DNA from 2 places in the Priestia filamentosa genome. Region 2 is predicted to be linked to the other one. Evidence: riboswitches for the same ligand, from Rfam matches in the RefSeq annotation. Region 2 holds a riboswitch; the other holds the start of a gene.
What was found. A riboswitch is a leader RNA that binds a small molecule or an ion and turns the genes downstream of it on or off. The one in region 2 is predicted to bind lysine.
Positions count from the first base shown of each region.

Region 1: linked by a shared signal. The riboswitch ahead of B9N79_RS01000 (aspartate kinase) and the one ahead of B9N79_RS15730 (amino acid permease) in region 2 are both predicted to bind lysine.

Region 1 covers NZ_FXAJ01000001.1:171,043-186,190, reverse strand. Annotated here, with positions in the region: gene sdhA (succinate dehydrogenase flavoprotein subunit) at 1-756, opposite strand, end outside; gene B9N79_RS01010 (succinate dehydrogenase cytochrome b558 subunit) at 787-1,395, opposite strand; gene B9N79_RS01005 (YslB family protein) at 1,688-2,176, shown strand; gene B9N79_RS01000 (aspartate kinase) at 2,210-3,436, opposite strand; lysine riboswitch at 3,565-3,741, opposite strand; gene uvrC (excinuclease ABC subunit UvrC) at 3,810-5,600, opposite strand; gene trxA (thioredoxin) at 5,668-5,982, opposite strand; gene B9N79_RS00985 (electron transfer flavoprotein subunit alpha/FixB family protein) at 6,165-7,145, opposite strand; gene B9N79_RS00980 (electron transfer flavoprotein subunit beta/FixA family protein) at 7,162-7,932, opposite strand; gene B9N79_RS00975 (enoyl-CoA hydratase) at 7,961-8,734, opposite strand; gene B9N79_RS00970 (fatty acid metabolism transcriptional regulator FadR) at 8,759-9,340, opposite strand; gene B9N79_RS00965 (AMP-binding protein) at 9,521-11,233, opposite strand; gene B9N79_RS00960 (DUF350 domain-containing protein) at 11,415-11,822, opposite strand; gene B9N79_RS00955 (endonuclease MutS2) at 11,839-14,202, opposite strand; gene polX (DNA polymerase/3'-5' exonuclease PolX) at 14,239-15,148, opposite strand, start outside.
Region 2 covers NZ_FXAJ01000003.1:425,842-440,989, reverse strand. Annotated here, with positions in the region: gene B9N79_RS15790 (PadR family transcriptional regulator) at 1-204, opposite strand, end outside; gene B9N79_RS15785 (sigma-70 family RNA polymerase sigma factor) at 189-746, opposite strand; gene B9N79_RS15780 (hypothetical protein) at 862-1,107, shown strand; gene B9N79_RS15775 (YrzI family small protein) at 1,423-1,563, shown strand; gene B9N79_RS15770 (ABC transporter ATP-binding protein) at 1,747-2,541, shown strand; gene B9N79_RS15765 (DNA polymerase IV) at 2,552-3,796, opposite strand; gene B9N79_RS15760 (OsmC family protein) at 3,901-4,347, opposite strand; gene B9N79_RS15755 (GerAB/ArcD/ProY family transporter) at 4,394-5,515, opposite strand; gene B9N79_RS15750 (Ger(x)C family spore germination protein) at 5,533-6,744, opposite strand; gene B9N79_RS15745 (spore germination protein) at 6,734-8,329, opposite strand; gene B9N79_RS27020 (YczF family membrane protein) at 8,328-8,684, shown strand; gene B9N79_RS15735 (hypothetical protein) at 8,723-8,929, opposite strand; gene B9N79_RS15730 (amino acid permease) at 9,084-10,508, opposite strand; lysine riboswitch at 10,597-10,772, opposite strand; gene B9N79_RS15725 (Cof-type HAD-IIB family hydrolase) at 10,884-11,765, opposite strand; gene B9N79_RS15715 (hypothetical protein) at 12,107-12,892, shown strand; gene B9N79_RS15710 (hypothetical protein) at 12,984-13,400, shown strand; gene B9N79_RS15705 (GrpB family protein) at 13,478-14,035, opposite strand; gene B9N79_RS15700 (glycerophosphodiester phosphodiesterase) at 14,140-14,868, opposite strand; gene B9N79_RS15695 (hypothetical protein) at 14,919-15,148, opposite strand, start outside.

The DNA of each region.
Region 1 (15,148 bases), on a different contig from region 2:
TGATTCGCTCATAAGACGAAGTTTATCATCCCCTGGAATTGCGGTTGGATGAATTTGAATAAACTCCCCGTTTGCATAGTGTACTCCTTGTTGATAAACAATAGAAGCTGCTGATCCTGTATTGATCATGGAGTTTGTTGATTTACCAAATACTATCCCAGGTCCACCTGTTGCCATAATTACCGCATCTGCTTTGTATGAACCAATCTCCATTGATTGCAAATTCTGAGCGGTAATCCCTCTACAGGTTCCTTCATCATCAATAACGGCTCCTAGAAATTCAAATCCTTCATATTTAGTTACAAGACCTGCTACTTCATAACGACGAACTTGCTCATCAAGTGCATATAAAAGTTGCTGTCCTGTTGTTGCTCCAGCAAAAGCTGTTCTATGATGCTGTGTACCTCCAAAGCGGCGGAAATCCAGCAATCCTTCTGGCGTACGGTTAAACATAACCCCCATACGGTCTAATAGATGAATAATTCCCGGTGCTGCTTCACACATTGCTTTAACAGGAGGCTGGTTTGCTAAAAAGTCTCCACCATAAACTGTATCGTCAAAGTGCTCCCATGGCGAATCTCCCTCACCTTTTGTATTTACGGCTCCGTTTATTCCACCTTGCGCACAAACTGAATGAGAACGCTTCACTGGAACGATAGAAAACAAGTCTACTTTCTTACCAGATTCCGCAATTTTAATTGTTGCCATTAAACCAGCGAGTCCACCGCCGACAACAATAATTTTTCCGTTACTCATCGTAACTCACTCCTTTGAGATATGAATAAATTAAGTGAACGCTAGGATGGCGCGGACACCTACAATTGTAAGAGCAAAAAATACGCCAATCGTCACATATGTTGCAATTCTTTGAGAACGAGGAGTTACCGTTAAACCCCAGCTAACGCTAAATGACCATAAGCCGTTAGCAAAATGAAAAATAGTAGAAATAACACCAATAAGATAAAAAGCAAGTGAAACTGGGCTTGATAAGATGTTTGCCATCATATCATAGTTAACTTCAGTACCTCTCATAGCTTGAATACGCGTTTCCCATACGTGCCATGTAATAAAGATAAGTGTAATAACACCTGTAACACGTTGAAGAACAAACATCCAGTTTCTAAAGAATCCATATCTGTTCGCATTATTCTTGGCTGTAAAAGCAATGTATAACCCATAAACAGCATGAAAGATAATTGGTAAGAAAATCACAAAGATCTCCAATAAATAGCGAAACGGTAGTTTTTCCATGAAGTGTGCGGCAGTGTTAAATGCCTCTGGGCTTCTTGTTGCAAAGTGGTTAACAACAAGATGCTGGATAAGGAAAATCCCGATCGGTATTACACCCAGTAATGAGTGTAACCTACGATAATAAAATTCTTTTGTTGCTTCCAATATCTAAACCCCCCTTGTGAAATAGAAAACATGTGTAGTCCAATAGACCCGAGCTCCCCATCCTTTTTGTTGTAGTCTAATTTGTTGAAAAATGAAACCCCTTGCATTTTTCAACAAATTATAAATTGTGAAACAAATGTGACAAATTTATTGTACTCCCCCATAATGTAAGCGTCAAGAATTGTTGTAGGTGATTTTCACTTCTAAAACAGGGAAAAGCTACTTTTTTCTTACACAAACTATATAAATCGTAAAAAATCATTTATAATGGAAAAGAAAGTGAGGTATCGGTATGGAGCAACGAGAAAAACAAGAGTTAGATAGTTTAGAAGAAGTGGAAAAAGAAGAGGAACGGCCATCTGCTGTTACACAGGAAGAAACCATTCCTTTATTTGGTTATGAACTGCTAAGAGATATTGTTTTGCCAGATATTTTAGGAAAGGAAACAGATAATATTTCCTATTGGGCTGGCAAGAATATTGCACGTGTTTATCCACAGCCGTCCCTAGCAGATCTTCAAACTTTTTTTATTCGTGCAGGATGGGGCACCCTTACTCTAAAAAAAGAACAAAGAAGCTCACTCGAATTTGAACTTAGCGGACCTAGCGTTGAACGCCGTTTACATAATAAAGAAACATGCTCTTTCCAACTTGAGGCTGGATTTCTAGCTGAACAAATTCAAGCTCAAAAAGGATATACAGCAGAAGCTGAACAATGGAAAAAATACCGTAACAAGGTCGTCCTTTCCATCGTTTATGACAGAAGAGATATTCTAGTATAAAAAAGGAGAACTCGCTAAACGAGTCCTCCTTTTTTATTTACCTACACGTTCATTTGTTAACTCAAACGTTTCATGAAGAGCTTCGACGGCTTTTACCATATCTTTTTGCACAATGACTGTTGAAACTTTAATCTCAGACGTGCTAACCATTTTCACTTGAACTTTACTATCTTGAAGCACCTCAAACATTTTCGCAGCCACCCCAGGATTTGAAACCATTCCAGAACCAACAATCGAGACTTTTGAAAGTCCATTTTCATGTTCAACTTCTTCATATTGTAAATATCTTTTTTGAGCTTCTAACACACTTAATGTACGTTGAAGTTCCTCTGTTTTTACGGAAAATGATACTGCTGACTTAGCAGACGTAACGCTTTGAACAATAATGTCTACATTAATATGATGTTTAGCAAGGAGTGAGAAGATAGAAGGAAGGGTATAAATGTCGTCCTCCATGCCAATAACCGTCACTCGGGAAATATTGTCCTCAAATGCAATTCCTCTTACTAATAAATTATCTTCCATCTCTGCTTCCTCCTTAATAATTGTTCCACGTTCTTTTTCTAAACTTGATCGAACTTCAAGCTTTACTTCATAATTTTTAGCAAACTCAACAGCTCTTGGATGAAGAACCCCTGCTCCTAGATTAGCAAGCTCTAACATTTCATCATAAGAAATTGAGTTAAGTTTTCTCGCACCTTTAACATAACGAGGATCTGTCGTATAGACTCCTGTTACATCTGTGTAAATATCACATTTTTCTGCTTCAAGAGCTGCAGCAAGTGCCACCGCAGTTGTATCAGAGCCACCTCTACCTAATGTTGTAATCTCATTGTTCTCTGTAATCCCTTGGAATCCCGCAACAACGACAATTTTATTTTCTTTGAGATATTGTTTGATTCGAGCGGTTTCAATATTGGTAATTCGAGCATTTCCATGTACCTCTTCTGTCTTCATTCCAGCTTGCCAACCTGTTAAAGAAACAGCATCATAACCTTTCGCCTGTAGAGCCATAGAAAGAAGAGAAATGGTAATCTGTTCTCCTGTTGTTAAAAGCATATCCATTTCCCGCTTACTTGGGTTTTCATTGAGCTCTTTTGATAATGAAACAAGATCATCTGTTGTTTTTCCCATCGCAGACACAACAACAACGACATCATTACCTGCTGCTTTCTCCTCAATAACTCGACTTGCTACATTTTGAATTCTCTCGCTAGTTCCTACGGAAGTTCCTCCAAATTTTTGAACAACTAAGCCCATTTTTCTAAAACCTCTCCTCAGTTTGTTTTTTCACACAAATGGTTTACTCGTAAGTAGGGCGAACGCAATAAAAAAAAGCAATGAGAGAATCTCTCATTGCTTTTTTAAAATATCTATATTTGCGCAATGTGTGAGATAGCCCTCCAAGATTTTGATCTTGACAGTCTTACATTTATTCAATGCAAAACCAGCAAAAGCTATGATGAGCTAGCTTCCACTTCGGCAGATTTCCCTTTCTATAACAATCAACGGAACTCATTTTCCTCCTGCTATATACTCTTAAAATCCGCACCTCTATCTTCACCTCAGTAATATTGAAGTGATTATACAGTTTTTAAAATCTTTTTTAGCTTATCAAATATTTAAAAAGTTTTCAATCACTTTTTTCGTCTTCCTCACGAAGAGCGCTATAAATCGTAGTTGCTGTATCTTTTGGTATCCCTGCTCCTTGGATTTCTTCTATGCTTGCTTCTTTTAATTTCTTTAAAGATCCAAAGTGAGTAAGCAGCATTTTCTTTCGCTTTGCGCCAACCCCTTTAATATCGTCAAGAACAGATTGAAAAGAAGATTTTGACCGAACTTGTCGATGAAAAGTAATCGCAAAGCGGTGCACTTCATCTTGAATCCGCTGCAGTAAATAAAACTCTTGGCTGTTCCTTTCAAGAGGCACTACTTCTAAAGGATTTCCTATCATAATGTTTGATGTTCGGTGCTTATTATCTTTTACAAGCCCTGCAACAGGAACAAACAATCCAAGTTCATTTTCAAGTACATCCTCTGCAGCTGCAATTTGGCCTTTCCCTCCATCAATCACAATTAAATCTGGAAGTGGAAGATTGTCTTTTAATACACGACTATATCTTCGTCGTACAACTTCACGCATGGAATCATAGTCATTTGGACCTTCAACAGTTCGAATTTTATATTTTCGATATTCTTTCTTATACGGTTTTCCATCAACAAATACGACCATTGCTGATACAGGATCTGTTCCTTGAATGTTTGAGTTATCAAATGCTTCGATTCTATTTGGCGTATCAATATTTAGTTTCTCTCCAAGATTTTCAATTGCTTTAATTGTCCGTTCTTCATCACGTTCAATAAGCCAAAATTTTTCTTTTAAAGCAATTTTAGCGTTCTTATTGGCTAGGTTCAGTAAATCTTTCTTTTTTCCTTTTTGAGGACAGTGTGCTTTGATTTCTAAAAGACGCTCCACTATTTCACAATCAACATGCTCAGGAAGAAGCACTTCCTTTGGTTTTACATGGTTAGACTGCTGATAAAACTGTCCTAAAAAAGTGAGAAAATCTTCTTCAGGTTCACCATAAAAAGGAAACATAGAAACATCACGTTCAATTAGTTTTCCTTGGCGAATAAAGAACACTTGGACACACATCCATCCCTTATCATAGGAATAACCAAAAACATCTCGATTGATAAAGTCATTAAACATCATTTTTTGCTTTTCCATTGTTGCTTCAATATGGGAAATTTGATCTCGATATTCCTGTGCACGTTCAAACTCTAGGTTTTCTGATGCGTTCATCATCTTTTCAGTCAGTTCTTCTTTAACATGCTTGAATCCGCCGTTCAAAAACTTTGCAATCTCATCTACAAGCTCCTTATTTTGCTCCTTTGTCACTTCATAAACACAGGGAGCCAAACATTGGCCAATATGATGATAAAGACAAACTCGGTCTGGAATAGTAGAACATTTCCGGAGTGGATATAAGCGATCTAACAGCCTCTTTGTCTCATTTGCTGCTTGAACGTTTGGGTAAGGTCCAAAATATTTGCCCCCATCTTTTTTTACTTTTCTCGTGATAAATAAACGTGGATGGCGCTCATTGCTAATTTTAATAAATGGATAGCCTTTATCATCTTTTAGCATTACATTATATTTTGGATCGTACTTCTTAATTAAGTTCATTTCTAAAATAAGCGCTTCAATGTTGGAAGACGTGACGATATATTCAAAATCAACAATAGCGTTCACAAGACGAAGCGTTTTTCCATCGTGACTTCCAGTAAAGTATGAGCGTACTCTATTTTTTAATACTTTTGCTTTTCCGACATAAATAACAGTACCGTCCTTATCTTTCATCAAGTAACAGCCAGGCTGATCTGGAAGAATCGCTAGCTTTTCTTTTATAATTGCGTTCATAACGTCCCCCCCTTTTGCTTCTTGTCATAAGAAAAGCACCTGCAGAAGCAGGCGCCCTTTTTAAAGCTTATAGATGTTTGTTTAATGCTTCAGCAAGTGCTTCTTTTGGTTGGAAACCAACGATTTTGTCAACTTGTTCTCCGTCTTTCATAACAAGTAAAGTCGGGATACTCATTACACCAAATTTTCCTGCTGTTTCTTGGTTTTCATCTACGTCAAGCTTTACGATTTTTACTTTGTCGCCCATATCTGAATCAAGTTCTTCAAGAACTGGAGCAATCATTTTACAAGGTCCGCACCATGGTGCCCAAAAGTCAACAAGTACTACCCCTTCATTTGTTTCAGCAGTAAAGTTTTGATCTGTTGCATGTGTAATTGCCATTAAAAATTCCTCCTATACCTAAGTAACTTCTTTTAAGATATTCACAGTATAACATCATTAAAATGGGAGTGCCATTTATTTGTTTCGTCATGTCTTTCCTATTACATAGTTATACCCTAAGGAATCATTTAAAAACAGCATTTTTCATAAAAAAACACGGAAAAGGCGACAGAGTGTCGCCTTTAGCTCTTTTCTACTTTTAATTTTTTGCACTCCTCGATTAAAAGCGGAATGATTTCAAACAATTCTCCGACAATCCCATAGTCTGCTACATTGAAAATATTTGCTTCTGGGTCTTTATTGATAGCTACAATCACTTTTGAATTAGACATACCTGCTAAGTGTTGAATAGCACCAGATAAGCCACATGCAATATACAAATCAGGTGTAACAACTTTTCCCGTCTGTCCAATCTGAAGCGAGTAATCACAATATTCTGCATCACATGCCCCTCTTGAAGCTCCAACTGCTCCACCTAGCACATCAGCAAGTTCTTGTAATGGCTTAAACCCTTCCTCGCTTTTTACACCTCGTCCTCCAGCTACAATCACTTTTGCTTCTGAAAGATCTACTCCGCTCGTCGCTTTTTGCATAACTTCTTTTACAACTGTACGCAAATCTAGAGATGGTTCTGCAACTTCTTTTGTTTCTCCATCTCTTCCTGGGTCCGCTGCAAGCTTTTCGATATTATTTGGTCGAATTGTGAAAAATAAAGGGGTGTCAGTAAGGATGCGTTTCTCAAAAGCTTTTCCTGAGTAGATAGGACGCGTTAGAATAACATTTTCACCCACAACTTCAATATCTGTTATATCAGAAATTAAACCACTCTCAAGCTTTGCTGCAAGCTTTGGAGCAACCTCTTTCCCTTGAGAAGTATGGCCCATAATAATTGCTTCTGGTTCTTCCTCCTCTAAGAGAGCCTGAAAACATTGAGAGAAACCATCAAGCGTATATGTTCTTAAGTTAGCGCTTTCAATAAAGACTACACGATCTCCACCATAGTGAAAAAATGAAGATGTATGGCGAGCGACGTCTTCTCCAACTGCTCCCACAACAACTTCTCCGCCATCTGCAATCATGCGTGCTGCTGCAATCGCTTCGTACGATACACTTCTGACTTCTCCGCCTTTAAATTCCGCCAATGCCAATACTTTGCGAGCCATAGCTATTCCTCCTTTTTTAAAGCACTTTTGCTTCTGAGTATAATAGATGAACAAGCTCTTTCACCTGTTCGTGTGATTCACCCTGAAGTATTTTGCCTCCTTCTTTTTCAGGTGGTAAAAACCGTTCAACAACCTTTGTTTTGGCTTCTATTTCTTCCTCTATTTCTAGATCATCTAATTCAATTTCTTCAAGCGGCTTCTTTTTGGCCTTCATAATACCAGGTAAAGACGGATAGCGTGGTTCATTTAGTCCTTGTTGAGCTGTTACAACAAGCGGTAGAGCTGCTTGAATTTTTTCTTCATCTCCTTCGACGTCCCTTATTATTTCCACATCATTCCCATGGATTTCAATACTTGTGATAGTTGTAACACAAGCCATATTTAAAAGCTCTGCGACTCGTGGACAAACCTGTCCACTTCCTCCGTCAATAGCAACATTTCCACCAATAATCAAATCACATTGCTGTTCTTTTAAATAAGAGGCTAAAATAATGGATGTGGTATATTCATCTTCGCTTTCCATTTCATCTTCTGTATCAATGAGCACGGCTTTATCACACCCCATTGCAAGCGCCGTTCGCAGTTCTTTTTGAGCGTCTTCGTTCCCCAGTGTTACAACCGTCACTTCTCCTCCATGTTTTTCTTTTAAAGAGATTGCTTCTTCTATTGCATATTCATCATAAGGATTAATAATGAACTCTGCTCCATCCTCAATAATCTCTCCCCCATCAAGTGAAATTTTTTCTTCTGTATCAAACGTACGCTTCATTAACACAAAAATATTCATAACTCCACCCCTTTACTGAATATTAAGATTATTTATCTTGGAAGAATGGCTTTCTTTTTTCTAAAAAAGCAGCAATCCCTTCTGAAGCGTCCTCTGAACCGAATACTTCTTTAAATTTCCTTGCTTCTTCTTCTATTCCTTCTTCATAGCGAGCATCTTTAGCATATTGTAAAAGATGCAAAATTGCTTTAATAGTCATAGGGCTTTTTCTTGCCATTTGTCCAGCAAGCTTTGCTACTTTTTGAAAAAGCTCATTCTCTTCAAACGCCTCGTTTGCTAGACCTATGCGAACAGCTTCACTTCCAGAAATCGATTCACCTGTTAACATCATTTCACATGCTTTTCCTACTCCGACAAGCCTTGGAAGTCGCTGCGTTCCTGCAAAGCCGGGAATAATCCCAAGTGTAAGCTCTGGAAGTCCTAAGCGGGCTTCTGCTGCAACAAACCTCATATGACACCCCATTGCCAGTTCAAGACCTCCGCCTAATGCTGCTCCATGAATAGCCGCAATAACTGGCTTGGGGTATGTTTCAATCTTGTTCATAAGCTTTTGCCCAAAGCGAGCAAGAGACTCATAATCTTCACTTTTTTGCAGGGATGTGAATTCTTTAATATCCGCTCCTGCACAAAAAAACTTCCCTTCTCCTCGAAGCACAATAACGCGTGTTTCATCATCTGTTTCAAGTAACGAAAAAGTATTCCAAAGCTCTTTTAAAAGAGCGGTTGACAAAGCGTTTGCTTTTGGTTTATTTAGCGTAAGAGTTGTGACGTGCTGATTTTTGTTCATTTGAACGTAAGCCATCATATCCCTCCTATAGCGCAGTCTTTATCTTTTACAACCATGAAGTAGAAGCTTATGGACTTTTGGAATAAGTTCTGTAATGTCGTACTTATACTCATTCATAACCCACGTTGTCACAACTTCATCAATTGTTCCAAAAATCATTTGACGAGCAAGACGAGCATCTAGTTCTTCTTGAAACTCACCGCTCTCAATGCCGCTTTCTAAAATTTCATCAATGATTTGAAGGTAGCCTTTTAGAACTTCGTTAATTTGGTTTCTTATATCGCGGTTTGTTTGGCGAAGTTCAAGCTGAGTTACAGCTGCTAAGTGTTGATCTTCCGAAAGAAACGTAATGTGACGCTGAATTAAAAAGAAAAGCTTTTCAGAAGCTGTTTCTTCTTTTTGAATATCCTCTTGAATTCTTTCAATAAATTGTCCCATTTTCTCTTGAAAAAGGGATATGAGGATATCTTCCTTATTTTTAAAATAGAGATAAATAGTTCCGTCTGCTACCCCTGCTTGTTTAGCAATCTTAGATACTTGAGAGCTATGATAGCCGTGTTCGGCAATGACGACAACTGCTGCATCTAAAATTTGTTTGAATTTTGGTCTATTTCGATTCATATTGTTTGCTCCCTTGCTTCATTAATTACCAACAGAGTACACCATATTCTGTACCATTAATTATCATTTTGTTCGATTGAATAAAATGAATGGTTATTCATTCATAATATCATCTTAAAATATCCCGACAAACCTGTCAACAGAATTATAGTGAAATTTGGTTTGAAGGGAAAATACTATCTATTCTTTTCTTTCTTCTTCTATTAAAACACGCCTTAAGATTTTCCCAACAGCTGTTTTAGGTAATTCTTTTCTGAACTCATAGACTTTTGGAACTTTATAGGAAGCAAGAGACAAGCGTACATGCTCATCAAGTTCTTTTTCTGAACATGATACACCATCTTTTAATACAACAAAGGCTTTGACCGTTTCTCCTCTGTATAAGTCAGGAATGCCCATAACAACGGCTTCTTTTACTTTTGAATACCCGTATAGCACTTCTTCTACTTCACGAGGGTAAATATTATATCCACTCGCAATAATCATATCTTTTTTTCGATCCACAATGTAGAAATAGCCGTCTTCATCAAAATAGCCTAAGTCTCCTGTAAAAAGCCACCCATCTTTCAACACTTGTTTTGTTTCTTCTTCTTGGTGCCAGTATCCTTTCATCACTTGAGGCCCTTTTACAGCAATTTCTCCTATTTCACCACATGGTAAAGCTTCCCCTGTTTCAAGCGAAACAATTTTAGCATCCGTATTTGGCCAAGGTACACCAACACTTCCTTGTTTTCTTTTTCCCCAGAGAAAATTAGCATGTGTCACAGGGGAACTTTCTGTTAGTCCATAACCTTCTACAAGCTTCCCTCCTGTAAGGTCCTCAAACTTTTCCTGAACATAAGCAGGAAGTGGTGAAGAACCGCTTATACAAGCTTTAATTGAGGAAAGATCATATTTTGGTAGACTAGTATTATTAAGCAGTCCAACATAAATTGTGGGAGCTCCGGGAAATAGCGTTGGCTTTCTCTTGTCAATTGTTTTTAATACCTCTTTTATTTCAAATTTTGGTAAAAGCACCATTTCATATCCTTCTAGAATAGATAAAACAAGCACTGTTGTTAAGCCATACACGTGAAAAAAGGGCAAAACACCTAAAATTCTCTCATTTCCTCTTTCACATTTGTAAAGCCATGTTGTACACATCTTCGTATTAGCAACTAAGTTTTGATGTGTCAGCATTACTCCTTTAGGAAAACCTGTTGTTCCTCCTGTATATTGTAAAAGAGCTAAATCATCGCTATACACTTCTTCTTTTACCGAACTTGCTATTTTTGTTTTTAAAATGGTAGACCATTTATGCGTATCGCTGTCTTCTTTTATGTGTTGGACAGTTTTTTGAGTCTTTTTTTGGAGATATGGATAAAGAAGATTTTTTGGAAAAGGCAAGTAATCTTTGATGGATGTTATAATGAGATGCTCTATCTTTGTTAGCGCTTTCATCTTAAAAGCTTTTGAATACAACAAATCTAGAGTAATAAGGAACCTTGCGCCTGAATCTTGGAGTTGGTGGGACAGTTCTCTTTCTGTATAAAGCGGGTTAATAAGTACAACAACTGCTCCTAATTTTAATACGGCATTAAAGGCGATTACAGTTTGAGGACAGTTTGGTAGCATAATAGCGACTCGATCACCTTTACGAACTCCTATCTCATAAAAATAGCAAGAAAGTTGATCAGTTTGGGCAGCTAGCTCTTTAAACGAAAGGGTTTTTCCTAGAAAGTGAATAGCAGGATTTTCTTGAAATTCTTTTGCTGCTTTTTGAAATAGCGATACAAGCGTCGCTTCACCAAGAGTGATTTCTGCCGGTATTTCAGGCGGATAGTGAATCAACCACGGTTTTTCGGATGCTTGAAGCACAAAAAATACCTCCTCAGTTTCGCATTTATTACGCACACTATGTTCATTATACACTGGGGATCTCTAAAAAGAAAAGGCTTTCAAAGAAAAACAGGAGAAGAAACATCAAAATGTTTCTTCTCTTGTTTTATGCAATAAACAATATATAAATAATCCCAATTGTCATAAATAAACCGCAAAGAATAAGCAAAAGTTTGGCTAGCTTCTCCATTGTTTATCACCCTATTCCAGCTGAAATAACAAACGACATTCCAATTGAAATGACCATTGATATAAACCCAACGGCTCTGTTGTCTTGCGCAATTTCATGATCAATCTTGAATTTTGGTGTAAGAAATTCAAAAATAAAATAGCTAATTAACAGAAGAATAAAGCCAAAAGCTCCCCAGCCCACCATTACAAACAGCGTATTGTGTTGGCTAATTGAGCCTTGAAAAACATTTGCTACACCAAAGATTTTCCCACCCGTAGCCATAGCAACGGCTAGATTTCCACGCTGAATTTCCTCCCAGTTTTTATAACTTGTCACAAGTTCAAAGATGACAAGAGCTAGAACAATGCATAAAATAACAACGCTATAGTTCGCTGCTGTTAATACGTAAGGATTCTCCCAAAATTCCTTCACAGCGGCTCTCACTCCCTTATTTTAGTTCAGCAACGGTCACTCCAGAGCCGCCTTCTGATGCTTCCCCAAAACGAATGCTTTTGACGAAACGATGATTTTTCAAGTAGTCTTGCACACCTGTTCTTAAAGCCCCTGTTCCTTTTCCATGAATAATAGAAACACGTGGGTACCCAGCAAGAAGTGCATCATCAATATACTTCTCAACGCGCTGAATAGCATTTTCAAACCGTTCTCCGCGGAGGTCAAGCTCAAGTTTAACATGATAATCTTTGCCTTTTACTGTTGCGAGTGGTCTTGTTTCTACAGCTTTTGGAGAACTAATAAACTCTAAGTTTGACTCTTTTACTTTCATTTTCATAATACCAAGCTGTACTTCCCACTCTGTATCTGATACTTTGTCTAATAGCGTTCCTTTTTGACCAAATGTTGATACTTTCACTTCATCCCCTGGAGAAAGCTTTCTTTCTACCTTTTTCGGTTTCGGTGCCGCTTTCGTGCCTTTTCTTAAGGTTGGAACCGCTTCTTCAAGATCTTTTCTCGCTTGAATTAGCTCATGTTCTTTTATTCCACTTTGTTGATTAAGACGCATGTTGCGCAGGTCTTTAATAATATTCTCCGCTTCAGCCCGCGCTTCCTCTACTGCTTTTGCTGCTTTATGTTCAGCTTGCTCAAGCAGTTTGTCTCTTTCATTGTTAAATTCTATAATTTGATCCTGCAGTTCACGATGAAGCTGTTCTGCCTCTTTCCTAAATAAAGCAGCTTCTTCCTTTTCACTTTCAGCTTTTTTGCGGCTGTCCTCGAGTGAAGCAATCATATTTTCTACCTTATTTGTATCTGCTCCAATATATCCCTTTGCTTCGTTAATAACTTCTTCTGAAAGACCTAATCGGCGTGAAATTTCAAATGCATTGCTTCGTCCTGGAACCCCTAAAAGTAATTTATATGTCGGGCGAAGTGTTTCGACATCGAACTCAACGCTTGCATTCATTACTCCTTTTCGATTATATCCATACGCCTTCAGTTCAGGATAATGAGTTGTCGCTATAACACGTGCTCCTCTATTGTATACTTCATCTAGAATAGAGATAGCAAGTGCCGCTCCTTCCTGAGGATCTGTTCCAGCACCGAGCTCATCAAATAATACAAGGCTCTTATTATCAACACCTTTTAAAATGTTAACGATATTCACCATATGAGAAGAAAACGTGCTCAAGCTTTGTTCAATAGACTGTTCGTCTCCAATGTCAGCAAATACATTTTCAAAGACTGCTACTTCAGAACCATCCAAAGCCGGGATTTGAAGACCTGCTTGTGCCATAAGTGTAAACAACCCAACTGTTTTTAACGTTACCGTTTTTCCTCCTGTATTTGGACCTGTAATAACGATGCTCGGGTACTCTCCTCCAAGCTCAATATCATTTGCTACAACATCTTCTGCAGTAATTAAGGGATGACGTGCTTTTTTCAGATTAATATATCCTTCTTCATTAAGCTTTGGTTTTGAACCTTTTAATTTGTGGCTGTACTGCCCTTTTGTAAACATAAAATCAATTTCTGCTAGCATATCAACGTTAACAGAAAGCTCGCGAGCAACTTCTGCTACTTCTGCTGTAATTTGTGCAAGAATGCGCTCAATCTCACGCTTTTCTTCTACTCGGGCCGCTTGAAGCTCATTATTTAAGTTTACAATTGCTTGTGGCTCAATAAATAACGTTGCTCCTGAGGAAGATTGATCGTGAATAATTCCTCCATATGCTCCGCGATATTCTTGTTTAACCGGAAGCACATAGCGATCATTACGAATCGTTATAATTGCGTCTGAAAGCATTTTTGTCGCAGAAGAGGAACGCGTCATTTGCTCCAGTTTTTGACGAACACGTGCTTCTGTAGAGCGCAGTTTTTGGCGTAATCCTCGCAGTTTTTCACTCGCTCCGTCTAACACTGTCCCATTATCATCAATACTGTTCTCAATTGTTCGCTCAAGATCTGTTAAGATAATAAACCCTTCAATATACCCTTTCAAAATAGGTAATGAAAGGTCTGTATTCTCTTCTAAACTTTCCATAAATATCGAAAGCTGTCTTGTTGCATAAATTGTGCTTGAGATTTCTAGTAGTTCACTTGCTGAAAGTGTTCCACCGATCTCTGCTCTTTTAGCACTTGCTTTTATATCATGAATACCGCCAAGTGGAACATTTCCTTTCACACGAAGCACTTGAGCTGCCTCATCAGTTGCGTTTTGCCAAGCTTCTACTTCTGGGAAACTTATGGACGGACGAAGACTCTCTACTTTCTCTCTTCCTAGTGAAGATGCTGCATGTTTCAACAGACCTTCTTTAATTTTATCGAACTCTAATGTTTTTAAAATGCGCGCTTGCAAACATGTTCACTCCTTTTAAACCTTGCTTTCCTTGTATTAATCGTTGCGTTTTAAAAATGCTCTCAATTCTTCTAAAGGATATGTGTTAATAACGCTCTCTTTGCGAATCCACCCTTTTACAGCTGTCGACACCCCAACTTTCATATCTTCAAGCATGTCCAGATTATGTGCATCTGTATTAATTACAAGCTTTACTCCTTGCTCTTGTGCTTTTTTCAAATGATGAGAAGCAAGGTCTAAGCGATGTGGATTTGAATTGAGTTCAAGTGCTGTATTTGTTTCGTAAGCAAGCTCAATTAACAAATCCATATCAACGTCATATCCGCCTCTTCGTCCAATAAGTCTTCCTGTTGGATGTGCAATAATATCGACATGATGACTATTAAGAGCTGTTTTTAATCGCTCCATAATAACTTCGCGAGACTGAGAAAAACTTGAGTGGATAGAAGCAATAACGATATCCATTTCCTGTAGAATCTCATCATCATAATCTAACGTACCATCAGGAAGAATATCCATCTCGATTCCTGAAAGGATTGTAAAGTCATCATATTTTTCATTTAGCTTCTTAATTTCTTCTCGCTGTTTACGAATTCGTTCTGGTGTTAGTCCATTTGCCACTTTTAAATATTGGGAATGGTCAGTAATAGCCATGTACTCATAGCCTCTTGCACGGCATGCTTCCACCATTTCCTCGATAGAGTATGCGCCATCGCTCCATGTAGAATGCATGTGCACGTCTCCTTTTATGTCTTGAAGAGAAATAAAGCGATCTTCTTTCGTTAGCTTATCTACTTCTGTTCCATCTTCACGCATTTCAGGTAAAATAAACGGCAAGTTAAAGTAGTTATAAAACTCTTCTTCAGATGAAAACGTACGGACTTCTCCCGTTTCTATATTCTCAACACCATATTCACTAATTTTCTCTCCACGTTCTTTCGCAAGC
Region 2 (15,148 bases):
TTGCGACTTTAAGGCAGTTAAAATTTCCATTCCGGTTTTTTCTGTTCTCACAAGTTGTAACACAGCGAAAAGTATCTTATTTTTTTCACTATCCCCTCCATTTATGGAAGAAGAAATAGCACGACGGTGCCGATCTGTAAACTGTAAATCTTTAAAAACCGTATTCTTCATCGCTTTTTTTAAGGATGCTAATTTTTCGTCCATTGTTCTGCCTCCTTTAATTCATCTTTTAAAAGCTCTTTTGCTCTTCTAAGGCGTGTTTTCACCGTATTTTGCTTAATACCAATAAGCTCTTCAATTTGTTTTAGCGACATTTCTTCAAAATAGAAAAGGTAAATAACTTCCCTATATTTTATAGGTAGATTCATGACAACACTTACTAAACTTGCATCTTCACTTTTTTGGATTACTTCTTCTTCAACACTTTTTTGCTTAGGAGAAGAAAAAAGCGAGAGTTTTTCAGATACCATAACTTTTCGGTAGTGCCAGCTTTTAAAATAATCTTTACAGTGATTAATCGCAATCCTCCATAGCCATGTTTTCATTTTAGCTTGCCCTTTATATGTAGGAAGTGCTTTGTAGCACTTTACGAAAATTTCTTGCGTCAAGTCTTCTGCAATTTCTCGACTTTTCACATATGAATACACAAGCTGCAGCACATCTTGGCCATAATCAATCATGAGTTCTTGAAGTACTTCATCACACTGATCCTCTTGGATTAGTTTTTCGAGTGCAACCTCACTCATTCTGACACCCCCTTCTTCTCTTTTCATTTGACGAACTCCCCTCTCTAAAAGTTTGGTTTTTTAACTTATGTTTTTATGGACATACTAATGCTATATGTATAAAAGGAGAGATTAGATGAGTCAATACTCCGGTTTAATTGTTTCAGGACACTATGTTAGAGAAGAAAATATGTTTTATATTCGAGCGATTAACGATATTTTTCATTCTTCATCTTATACAAAGGATGAACTGAACTTTTTTTATGAACAAATAAAAAAAGGTGGCTTCCTCAATTTTAAAGACCCTGCTCCTCTTTCACATACTGAACAACATATGCTTCTTAATGATTTAAAAGAGATTAGCCATCTATACTCCCTTTAGCTATTTTCTTAGAAAGCTTTTATAATTTCTACCCTTTTTGCCTATTTTTTCAAAAACACCTTTACCTTTTTCTGATTTTTCTATATAATTACATCGTTAAGAAAAAAATTCCAAGGAGGTCGACATTTATGAAAAAGTTTATGCATACTCTTAGTTGCTGCCGTTTTTCTCTATTGCATCCGACCTTCCGTGGAGTGAAATAAGTTTTATTCTTTTCACATTCTACGCCACAGGACGGATGATGTTCTGTGGCTTTATTATGTTTAAAGCCATGAGTATTCTCGTGGCTTTTTACTTTGAAAGGAGGTGAAAAGAATGACGCTCAACTTAATATTTTTTACCATTTCATTTAAAAAGCGGAAGTATACAAACGAAGAAATCGAATACAACGAGTTTGTAGAAAAGATTATGAAAGAACAGCACGATAAGATTATTAACTATTACTATCACAACTAATAAATCCATTTTGAAAGGTGATGATATGTATGAAAAGAAGGACGATATGGAAAATAAATCAAATCAAGCACTATATAGATATTGACTCAACATAGCCTTTTTTAGAAACGGTATGCTGGACGAATTCAGAAAATAAAGTAAACTATACTAATAGACTTTTATTTTTGGGTAGGAGGAACAGCAATGAATACCGTTATTTCGCTAGACAACATTTCATGGATCAGACAAAAGCAGCCGATTATTAAAAATGTGTGCTGGACAATACAGGAAGGTGAACATTGGGCACTTGTTGGTCGAAACGGTTCTGGGAAAACGACACTTTTAAATATGATTAACGGCTATCTTTGGCCAACAAAAGGAAGCATTTCTGTTCTTGGAGAAACGTTTGGTCACGTTAATTTACAAGAGCTTCGCAAGCATATTGGAATTGTTAGCTCCTCTCTTAGCGAACGATTTTCTTCAACAGTGCTCTGTGAGGAAGTTATTGTAAGCGGGAAATTCGCTTCTATTGGATTATATGACCAAACAGAAAAGGCAGATTTCGAAAAAGCGGCTGAGCTTATGAAGATGCTTGGAATCAAAGGTCTAGCAGCGCGAGAATATGGTATCTGCTCACAAGGGGAAAAACAAAAGGTGCTTATTGCACGAGCTCTTATGGCAAATCCCAAGCTTCTCATTCTTGATGAGCCATGCAATGGCCTTGATTTACTTTCACGTGAAGCATTTTTAGAAAGTATTGAAACACTGGCACGCCTTGAGGATGGTCCAACCTTAATTTATGTAACACATCATATCGAAGAAATTTTACCTGTTTTTAATAAAACCTGTTTATTAAAAGACGGAGAGGTCTATGCTCAAGGAAAGAAGGAAGAGCTTTTAACCTCTAAAACGTTATCAACCTTTTTCAACGTTCCTCTTGAAGCTCAAACAGAAAACGGAAGAACCTACGTTAAAATTCTTCAACAAGAAAAGCGCTAAACAATTATGTTTAGCGCTTTTTCCATGCTCCATATTTTTTCTTGAAGTTTTCTTCAAAAGAAGAAGCTTTTTGAATATGATGAACCCCTCGATGTAAAAGCGGTTTATCAAATTCTTTATTAATATCTTCAACAACATCTAAAATTTCTTCGTCTTGAATTTCATTCTCGTATGTAAACAAGCTAAGCTGTTTTAATGATTGCTCTTTTTCTTCAACCCGAAGAGCTGTTATACCAAGAAGACGTACAGGAGAACCGCTCCAGTGTTTGTCAAACAAAGAAGAAGCAACTTGAAAAATCTCTTCTTTTTCTTCAATTGGATTCATCAATTGCTGACTTCTTGTTACAGTTTGGAAATTGGCGTACCGTATCGTAATTTGGATATCATCTGTTACCGTATTTCTCAATTTCATTCGTTTGCTAACCGTTTGAGACAAGCTACTTAACGTGTTTAATAGGAGGTCATCATCGTCACTATTAAAGGCTAGCGTTGTTGAATTTCCTATGCTTTTTACCGTTGCTGCAGCATCAGGATCAACAGGGCGTTCATCTATTCCATTCGCACGCTTTTTTAGATGTGGTCCTAGAACACCAAGTAAAGAAGATAACTTCCTCTCTTCTTCCCCAGCCAGGTCTCCTATCGTTTGAATACCAATACTGTGAAGCTTCTCAGCCGTTTTTTTACCAATTCCGTGCATTTCATGTACCGTCTTTGGCCACAGCTCTTTTTGAACATCTCTTTTTCGTAAAATAGTAATGCCAAGCGGTTTTTTAAAATCAGAAGCCGTTTTTGCTAAAAATTTGTTCGGTGCAATTCCGATTGAAACAGGCAAATTATATTTTTGTAAAATGTCTCTTCTAATTCTTTCAGCAATTTCAACAGGCGTACCAAGCTCATGGCAGTTCGTAATGTCTAAGTACCCTTCATCAATTGAAGCAGGTTCAAGCAACGAGCTTATCGTTGATAAATAGGTGAAAAGGTTTAGGGATGCTTCTCGGTACAAAGAAAAGTTAGGTGTGCAAACAGCAAGCTCTGGACATTTCCTCCTTGCCTCCCACAAAGGCATTGTTGTATAAATTCCATATTTTCTCGCTTCATAATTGCACGTTAAAATAATTCCTCTTCGCTTCGTTCCTGCTACTGCAACTGGTTTGTTTCTCAAAGATGGATTGTTCGCAATTTCAACAGAGGCGAAAAAAGCATTTGCATCAATATGTAAAATAACGCGTCCCTTTTTTGGATACATCGATTTCATGAGCATCTTCCTTTAATATCGCTTTCCCTTTATCTTACCAAAAGAACATACGTTCCTCAATAGATATAAAAAAAATGATGAACCCATATAGGGCTCATCATTTTTCAAACTACACGAACAGTTTCTTCTGTTGCTAATTTTACATTTCCAGCTAAAGCTCTTGAAATCATACATGACTCTTCTGCTTTATGTGCTAGACGATGGGCTTTCTCAACTTGAAGAGGAGTTGATTCCGCTTTTAATGTAATAACAGGCTTATGCGTTATACTTTCATATGTAAAGATGTTGTTTGTAACATCTACAACAGCATCTGAATGAAGAGTTAAACTCTCTACTCCAATATCTGCTCTCTCAAGCATAGCAGCAAGTGTTATCACGTAACACGTTGCAGCTGCTCCAAGCAGCATTTCATCAGGATTTGTCCCAACTCCAGGGCCGCCCATTTCTCTTGGAATCGAAATAGAAGACTTTAAATTCCCTGCTTCAATATGCCCGTCGCTGTTTCTTCCTCCATTCCAAACGGCTTCTAATTGAAAAGGATGTTTAGCCATTGTAATTCCTCCTTCTAAATGTTTGACTTTGTCACTATAGCACACATTACGAAAGACGCGTACTTTTATGCTCTTTGTTTTTCCTTATCTTTTTTTGTATATAAGCGATAACTAAAAGAAGCAATGGAAGCATTTGAGGCACAATATGAATCATAATAATATTATGTCCTGTTCCTTCTTTAATGTGTTCAGGATAGCTGCTTGCAATTGACATTGAAAGGAGGAGAAGTAAAATGCCGAATGGATATGTGAGCTTTTTATAGTCTTTAAATTTAAATAATTCTGCAGTGCCAATTAAAACAGCGTAAAAGAAAATACTAATTTTAAAGAATCCACCAAGAATAAGATAAACCATAAAAAACACATCAAGACGCTCTAAAAAATTAGCTACTTCAATTCTTTGAATTGTTCCGAGTAAGGGAAACTGAGAGCGCTCAAAAAGATCTAACCCAAGTACAGATATGTTAATCACCATTGTAAGCGTTAAGTTAATTCCGCTTAATAAAATAGCCGAAATTCCTGCTATTGTACTTTTAGACTTATCCTTTAAATAAGGAAGAAGCATTAAAAACACAACCATTTCGCTAAACGGAAAGTAGATTGTTGACGTTACTAACGTTTTCAATACAGGTTTCCAGCCATTTTCAAGAATTGGTTTTAAATTACTTAAATCAACGAGACCGGACGCAATGATTAAAATAAAACCAGGTATAGCTAATAAATAAAGAAGGGCGAAAAACAGCTCACCTGTTCTAGCAATAACTTCAAACCCTTTATAAACGGCATATACCATCGTCATCATCATTAACGTACTAATGATAAATAAAGGGGTATCTACGTATGAGAATGCAATAAGAAACTCTCCGAAATCACGCAGTACGCGTGCAGATATATAAAGAAAATAGACGAGATACATCACAGCTACAATACGTCCTAGAAATGGACCAAGAATTTTTTGAACATAGCTTGTTAGAGGTTCATCGGGATAATATTTGTACAGGCGATCGTAGAGAAAAAAAAGACATATCCCACTAAGCATCCCTAGCAAAACAGCAATCCACGCATCCCTGTCAGCCCCTCCGCCAAGACCAACGACAAGAGCGCTCCCATGTTCGAAAAAGATAATAAGAAAGAACAATTGCTTTGTACTGATTTTAATATTTTCCACGTTATTCACACTTTCTGTTACCGATTAGGATTAGAAAGGAACGGCTGATTACGAAGACCTGTCCTACGGATAAAGGCTTTGACGTTTACCTCCACATCTACTTCGGTAAATCCTTTTACATTCCAATCATCTTTCACTTCTTTCCACTTTTTTGGACTATGTTCATAAATCGTTCTTCCAAACCCAAAGATGTCACTTTTGTCCTTTTTTGCTCTTTTTACTGTTTTCATCACTTCTTGTTCAATTCGCTTCTCCCATAATCTTTCGATTTTTTGGATAGTCTGTGGATCTCTTAAATCAACAGAAACATTAACTCCATTAATGTTTCCTTCTGTTTCGATATTCATCAAAATAATAGGGCGTCCATGCTGCCATTTGACATTAAGTTTTGATTTTGCTCTTATTGTTTGTAGTGCAATTGCTTTTTTATGCCTTTCCCAGTCTATGCTATCTACAATATCTTTCACTTTATTTGTTGACCACAAAATTCCGTGCACATTGTCTCCTTTTACCCAATCAATGAGTTTTCCTTCTCTAAAAATAGCAATGCCGCTTGCTTCTATCTTTCCCTTTGGATCACTTCCTTGGATGCTTTCTTGCATTGAACCTTCTTCTGCACTACCTTGAATCGAAATACCGTTAATAATAGGTTCTTTTCCATGAGAAGTGATTTTTTGCAAAACTTCATCAACATTTACTTTTATATTCTGTCCTCCATTGTCTTCCGCATTTTCAAGCAGTTTGTTTACATAAACGGCTGGAATTCGATCAATAGGCGTTAAGTTTTTAATTACGTTCTCAGCACTTGTACCTTTTGCAATTACAATTGTAGCAGTTTCCCTTAGTTGATCACTTCGTTCAATAAAATCAAATAGTTCATATAGTCCTTTTGTTCTTGCTAATTCTTCATCAATGACAATTAAGTTTGTGTGAGCATAGTATAAATTCCGTGACATTTTGCTTGTAACGTGTCTACTAGCTTCAAATGGATTAACTGCTGTACTAGACATAATCGTCACAGGGGCATCTTGAACACTTGCTTGTTGTCCACCTGCAACGCTTCCTGGATTCACAACCTGTAGCGAAACTTTATATTTGTTTCCATTTTTATCTTTACTAATTCCAACTGCTGTAACAAAAGCTAAATCAGACATTTCTTTACTGCTCCAACAACCTGATAAAAAAAAACAACATAAAAGAATCATAAAAGCCCGTATACTATGTTTCATCTTGATTTTCCTCCTCTTCTGTTGGAGGATGTGGACTTTGATTTCTTCCTTGTCTTTTAACATTATCTTCATTTATAAGCGCGGGTCTACGATCAAGTGACCAAAAAGGAGCTCGAATAAACGTATCTCTTAGACCTTGAAAATCGAGTGGGGAAAGAGGAGACATATAAGGGACACCAAACGACCGCAAACTACATAAATGAACAACCATTATAATTAATCCTAGGAAAATGCCATAGAACCCAAACGCAGCTGCACAAACCATTAAAGCAAAGCGAATAACACGCGCTGAAATAGCAATTGAAAAAGACGGAGTAGCAAAGCTCGCAATTGCTGTTAACGAAACAATAATAATCATAGCTGGAGATACAAGCCCAGCTTGAACAGCTGCTTGTCCAATAACAAGTGCTCCTACAATAGAGACAGCTTGTCCGACTGCCCTTGGCATTCGAACTCCTGCTTCTCGTAAAATCTCAAAAGTCACTTCCATAATCACGGCTTCTACAAATGAGGGAAATGGAACAACTTCTCGCTGTGCTGCAATCGAAAAAGCAAGCTGAGTTGGAATCATTTCTTGGTGAAATGTGGTTGCTGCTATATAACTTGATGGCGCAATTAAAGAAATGAAAAAAATCATAATGCGCAAGAAGCGCAACCCTGAACTAATATCAAACCGAGTATAGTAATCATCAGGAGACTGAAAAAATTGAATGAATAAAGCTGGCACAACAAGAGCGAACGGCGTGCCGTCTACAAGAATAGCTACTCTACCCTCAAGCAAATTGGCTGCTACAACATCAGGACGCTCTGTATGATAAACGGTCGGAAATGTTGTAAATGTTTCATCTTCAATAAGCTCTTCAATATTTCCCGACTCTAAAATGCTACCAACATCAATTCCTGAAATCCGGTCTCTTACTTCCTGAACAATTTTATCTTTTGCAATTCCATTGATGTAGAGAATGCTCACATCTGTTTGAGTTGCTTTTCCAAGCTTTTTTGTTTCCATTCTAAAATCCGTATTTTTAATTCTTCTTCGGAGTAGCGCTGTATTTGTACGAATTGATTCTGTAAAACCATCTTTTGGTCCTCTAATGGAAACTTGCGTCTGTGGCTCCTCAATAGCTCTTTGTTCTCCCCCTCTAGCGCTTCCTGAGAGTGCTTGAGGATACCCATCAACTAAAACAATGGTTTCTCCATCTACTAAAGACTGAAATAGCGTTTCCCAATCCAACACTATCTTCACATCATCAAGAGCTACCACTTTCGTTTGCAAAAGTTGAATAGGATTCCACTCCTTAAAATAGCGTTCAATATTAGGCTCCTCAAGCAGCAACTTAAGGAGAGAATCATTAATAATACTCGCCTCAACTAGTCCATCAATAAAAACAATGGCAGATGGAATTTGTTCGTTATAACCAATTGAAAATTCTCTTACAATAACGTCTGAGCTATATCCAACTTCTTCCTTTATTCTTTTAATATTACATGTTAAATCACGCTGAAGAAGTTCTGCTGGAGATTTCTCTTCATGGGTGTCATCTGACTTGCTGTCTTCTTTCTTTTTTCGTTTCTTAAAAAACATGGCAGAGACCTACCTTTTTTTATCCATTTTCTGCAGAAAAGAGCACAATTATGCATTCATCTGTATAAAGAGAACTTCAAATGAAAAAAGTAAAAAAACAAATGATAATTGTTGGAGGAAGACTACTTTGAAAATGCTTCTTGCTCTTTTGCTTATGAGTTCTTTATCTTTCTCTTTAGTCATTGTTTTAGACCTTTTTATGAACTACTCTGTAGCGAGAGCTATTTATAATGTGTTTTATGGTTTTCGCGTTATGGCACCTTTAGAGTTCTTTTTGCTTTGTTTTCTGCTTCTGTCTCTTTTTGTTTATATAGGCAAAGAAATATGGAAACAAAGAAAAAGTAAAAAAAATTAAGAGCCAGCTTTATTTTGATAACAAAGCTGGCTCTTATATTATGAAAAACGTTTTCTTTTAATAAGGCTTGCAATGATGGAACTGAGAATGAGGACGATGGAAATAGATGCTGTAATAACAATAGCCTTCATATCTTGTCTTTGAACGATGATAGCAATGTATGACCAAATGAAAACAAGAGGGTAGGCAATATCTCGATTTTTCAGTGTAAAGTAAATACTTAGTAATCCTCCTACTAATAGCATAATAATTGTCCATCCATATTCACTAACACCGAAAAGTTATTCCTCCTTCTTCACCTTGTATTCCACTTTTTATCACTTGATAAACACTCTTCAGAACACTGCCTTTTCATTCATAAAAAAAGCTGAGGGAACGTTTCCCTCAGCTTTTCATACTTTACATTTCTTGTGTGCTTTGTCGTTTTCCTTTACGCTTTACAAGCGGATAAAATACAATTCCGATTAAAAAGAGGCCAATTCCTAAAGAAAAAGTTTTCATATCTGCAGTTCCGGAAATAATAACCCATGCTGCATAAATAAATGCAAGCCCTGCAATAATCCCGTCTTTTATACGTGAAGATGTTCCCCCTAGTTCTGCGTATGTTTCCCCTTTAATGACAACTTTTAAGAAATAAATAGTTGAAATTAAATATGGGATAAGATAAGCAAGCGTTGATGATGTTGTTAAGAAAGAATACGCTTGACTAATCGTTCCTGAAACAGTTGAAAAAATAAAGATTTGAGACATAATATTCGTTACAAGTAAAGCATTACTTGGGCTTCCTTTTTTGTTTGTTTTTGCAAAAAAGGCTGGAAAGTTTCCTTCACGCGCTGCTCTGTATGGAACTTCTGAACTTAATAAGATCCACCCAAGCATTGATCCAAACAAGGAGACAAGTGCAAGAAGTGCCATAATAATACTGCCACCACGACCAATTAAAACGTTTAAAACGTCTACGAAAGGCTTATCTGATGCTTGGAGTTCACTGTGTGGGAGCGCCCCCATTGTAATCATTGTAATTGTCATATAAATAATAATAGCAATTGTTACCCCTGCCACAGTAGCCTTTTTAATATCGCGCTGTGAAGATGCTCGACCTGATAAAATAACGGCTGACTCAATACCAACGAATGCCCATAGTGTTGAAATAGCGGCATTGTACACTTGACTCGAAAGTCCAAGCGGATTTCCTCCATCTGTGCTCTCAACAGGATAATAAAAACTTCCCATTGTTGAGAACTGAAAAGCAAATAACCCAGCAATAATGAAAAGAGCGAATCCCACGACTTTTGAAAATGTCGTAACAAAATTCAGTTTACCTGCTGCATTCATACTTGTAACTAAGATTGTATGAGTTCCCCATAAGAAGATAGAGCAAACTACAAAAGTAATAAGCTTCCCTAATTCAATCGGTTGAGACCCAACATGAAATAATACTCGACCGTCTCTCATAATCGGTAGAAAAGTAGATAAATAACCTGCAAAACTTGTAATAATCGCTACGTTGCTAATCCAGTTTGCTACCCAATATCCCCAAACGGTTGTAAAACTTGCTACATCACCTGTTTTTTTATTTTCAAATAGCGCTCTCGCATAACTCTGCGGTCCCGCTTGTAGCTCTGGTTTTCGAATTGATAGCGTTCCAAAAGTTAGGGCAAGCATTAATACACCAAACCCAGTAACAGCCCATGCTGTCATAACGCCAAGTGGACTTGCCACTTGTGCAAGCGTACTTGGAAGCATGAAAATCCCTGATCCTACCATGTTTCCAACAACAAAAGCTGTTAAGAGCCAAAAACCCCATTTTTTCGTTTGTTCCATGCTGCAAAAATCCTCCAATAAGTAATTTTTAGCAGACAAAATAAAAAAGTATGGAAATGCCCATACTTTTGCATTCACTCTGCCATATCTCTCTGATAGCCCTCCACAAAAACTTGTGGCAGTCCTGTACTTATTTAATACAGGCCCAGCTTATAAAAAAAGTGGTTTTTTATAAGCTTCGGCGCTCATTCCTTTCACATATGTTCATAAGCTCCACTTGCTTCCCATATGTTACTCCTAATACGCGCAACCTCTACCTCACCGAGAAAGAGTGAGGATTTATATTATTTTTACTACGTTATAATACCAAAGAGAGCATGAGCTGTCAAAGCCCTATTTTGTGTAAAATAAGGAAAAACAGCTCATGTTTGTTTCTTAGGCTTTTAGAGAACTTTTTAATACTTTCTCAATCGCTTTTGCTACTCCATTATTATCATTTGTTTCGGTTACGTAGTCACATAATGACTGCACTTCAGGATCTCCATTTCCCATCCCGAAACTTGTAGCTGCTTCATTAAACATACTAATATCGTTGTGATTGTCTCCAATAGCGACTGAATGTTTCATATCAACTTTGAAATGCTCTGCCATTTTACGAAGCGCAATTCCCTTTGTTGCCTTCAAGTGGTTGACCTCCACGTTATGCAAAGCAGATGAGCTAATAGCTACGTTGTCGCTTTTTCCTAATTCATCTTTTACAACTTGCAGCTTGTTTAAGTCGAAGGAGAAAAAGAGGAATTTAAAAATATTAGTATCTTCTTGGAGCGCTTTTTTCATAAGCTCTTCTTTTGGTAAAAAGGTCACGCCAGCCTGCTGTGACTGTTTGGCAGCTAAAAGATCAAGTTCAAAGCGAGAAATTTTTTCATTAGAGCTTCTCACTCGGTCTGCTTCCGCTTTCATTACATCTCCTGCATTTTCATATGTATAAACCCCGTCTTGCACATACATTTCAAAGTAAACTTCCTCATCATTATGAAAGCGAAGATTCATAGCATTTTGAATGTCTTGCTCCTCTAGAGATTGGCGATGAAGAACGTTTCCTTCTTCATCTCTTACGTCTGCTCCGTTTGCACAAATCTTAGGAAGTTTAAGATCGAACGGTTGTAAAGGACGCATTGCATCCTCATAGCTTCTTCCTGTTGCAATGACAACCTTAACCCCAGCGCGCTGTGCATTTTTGATCGCTTCTACATTCTCAGCAGGCACCTTACCTTCACTATTTAATAATGTTCCATCCATATCAATTGCAATAATCATCAATTGTTCCCCCTTGCTGTATTTGTTTTTACTATAGCGTATGAAACGCTTTTCACTGAAAGATTTTTTATTATTTCATGTTATTTTTTAGACATAGTAAAAATATTATTCCCTATTTCAAATGTTTCAATCAAAAATTAGACTTCCGTGAAATGCTTGTGAATTATCGCTCTTTTTTGTTGTCCTCTTCTCCTTTTCTATAATACTATAGAAAGAAGAAGATTTTTTACGATTTCTTGGTCTATTCACAAATTTTGTCGATTGTTTTTTCACATGCTGTATATTATCTTGTATGTAAGTACCTTTAGGAACTATCCTAGAAAGGGGGTAAAGAAAAAACATTGATTCGTTCACTAAAAAAAGCTCATCGCCTATCATCTGTTTCATACCTTGATTCACCAACGGCTTTTTCGTTTTATGCCTTGAGTTTTACATATATCGTACACATCGGGATATTAACGTTTAAACCACTTTCTACCGAGCATTATATAAGCGCTTTCGTCAACTTTCTTATTTTGTTGATTAATGGATTTTTATTAGCTACAGATAAAAGGGTTATTAAAAGCGTACGCTATAACAAACAAGCTCGGTTTCTCTACTTCTCAACAGCAGCCATCTGGTTATCTGCAGGAGCTATTTTTACAGAAAACTACTTTTTAATGGCTGTAACAGTAACTGTTATCTTTTATTTAATTGTAGAAGCTGTAAGACTTCTTTTATCTTTTTTCTACTATTGGGGAATTGCGCTATTTTTCCCTTATGAATATAAAGAAAAAAGTGACGATATGATTCGTTCAGGTCAGGAACTTTCCATGTTTTTAACAGCACCTGAACAAAAAGGACTTGCTTTCATAAGGCTTGTACATGGAATATTGTATATAGTTGCTATTTTTGTTCTTTTTATAATTGTTTCTATTACAATGCCTATTCCAGACGAGAGCCTGTTTTCTTTATTTGATCAAGGAAGGAAACTTGCTACCGAAGCAGAGATAACAAAACCATCTAATGTTTTTATTTTTGGAGCTCTTTTCCTCTCTGTTCTTGCTTTTACAGTTCCAAAAGTGAAGCAACTTGAACAACTTGCGCTAGAGCGAAAGGCAGCCATTCAAAAATCACATGCTGTGTAACGTATAAGTTAAAAAGACTTATACGTTTTTTTTGTGTAGAGTAATGTAAAGTATAGTAAGATAATGGGTAAGAGTAGGAGGCTTTTTTCTTATGAAATACCTATTAATCTTTTGGGTGGTGATTGTATTGGCTGGATACTCGGATGACCGACAAGCACGGAAGCAAAAAGCGGAAGATAGCATATTAAGAGCCGAGGTAAACGTTTCCTATCAATCTAAAACAGAAGAATACACAATCGAGGCTTCACTACACAATAAAACACTTAAAGACATTCAACTTTTATTTGATCATGGTACTCTTCTCTGGCTTAATAAAAATGGAACAACTCAACCTTCTAACACATTTTCAACACAAGTATACTCAATGCTTCTAGAAGGAAAAACAAGTGAAACTGTTAGTAGAACTCTTACAAAACAAGAGTGGAAAAAAGCAGACTATGCCCTTTATGTTCAGTACAAAGATCAAAAAGGAAAAAAGCGTATTCTTACTCTTTATTCTCCTACGTAGCTAAAAAAGCTCATGCGTCTAAACGCATGAGCTTTATGATAAGTTAAATAACTATAACAATTTTAGCATACTTGAATTTATCGACTTAAAATTCCTGTAATAACGCTCGTTTTTGCTTTCGCATATTCATTTGTACTTTCCCATTCTCGAAGTGCAAGCTTTCGCTTAACCGAAGCATATGCCTCTAAACTGTCTTCACTACTTCTTAAAATATCGCGAAATTGTAGATGCCTTTCCCATAAGTTGCTCCCCTTTACAACAACATGAAGATGTGCTTCATGATGAATATCGGCATCCTGTGAAAAATCATGTTCTCCATTCCTAATAATGTCTGGAAGACCTTCCTCTTTAAATCGAACAAAATAGCGTCGATTTGGCAAAATGGTTTCATATTGTTGCACATATGTATAACCAAGCTCTCGAATTGGATCAATAGCATCCTGTAGTTCTTCTTCTTTTTCCACTCCTACAATTACGTCAATGATTGGTTTTGCCATCATATTAGGTACAGAAGTACTACCAATATGCTCAATACAAACCTTCATTGGTGCTAACTTTTCCTCCAACTGTTCTTTCAGAACTCTAAACTTCTCTGGCCACTGTGCATCATACGGAACAAGCTGTACTTTTGCCATTCTTTCTCCCCCCTCATCACTTTCCCATATTATTATATAATAGAAAGATTAATTGGGAAAAGGAGAATTATTGCTTTTTCAGAAAATAAGCGTATTCTGTCGGTTTAACGCGCTTTTTGATTTTCCGCTACAAGATCAGGATAATCACAAATAATACCATCAACACCTAGGTTATAAAAGCTTTGAATTGTTTTTTTACGATACACAGCATAAGGAGTAACTTTCATTCCATTTTTATGAATACGTTTCACAAGCTTCTTTGTAATCAGTCTTCTGTTTGGGTTCACATATGTTGCATATGCCGAAATGTCTTTTAATTTTGCAGAAGATATCCCCCATATATTGTACTTTACAAGAACTCCTACTGAAATTTTCGGAAGACGTTTCTTAATCCGTTGCACAGCTTTCTCATCAAAAGATTGAACAATAATTTTGTCAGACTCTGCTAATCGAAAACTTTCAAGCGTTCGTGCAAGCTTCTCCTCAATCCCTGGATATAAAGAAGGATATTTCAGTTCGATTAGAAAACCTACTTTCGTTCGGAATGTTGCAAATACTTCTGGGAGTGTAGGAATACGCTCGTTCTTAAACTCCCCGGAAAACCACCCTCCAGCGTCAAGTTCCTTTAGCTCATGAAGCGTTTTTTCACTAACAAGGCCATTTCCATCTGTTGTTCGCTCTACTGTCTTATCGTGTATAAGAACAAGTTCTCCATCCCTGCTCATTTGAACATCAATTTCAAGATAGTCTGCCTTCATTTTCAATGCTAAAAAGTAAGCTGCAAACGTATTTTCTGGAGCATACCCTGAAGCACCTCTATGAGCAATGTTCATGACTTCTCCCCTCTTATCTTTTTTCTTCATAAAAAAGATGGAGCAATAACTCACTCCACCGAAATTTTGCTTGCTAATTCTCCATTTTTCAACCATACATGTACTTCTTGACCCTTTTTCAGTCCAAACACGCCTTGATCTCCGCCCTCAAATTCTGTATCTTTATCTGCTGTTACTTCAATGATTTGATATCCTTCATCTTGAGTTAATGGACCAAGGTATACTTTGCTTCCGCTAATATCAACCACTTTCCCATGATAATCCGCTCTTGTAAAAATAA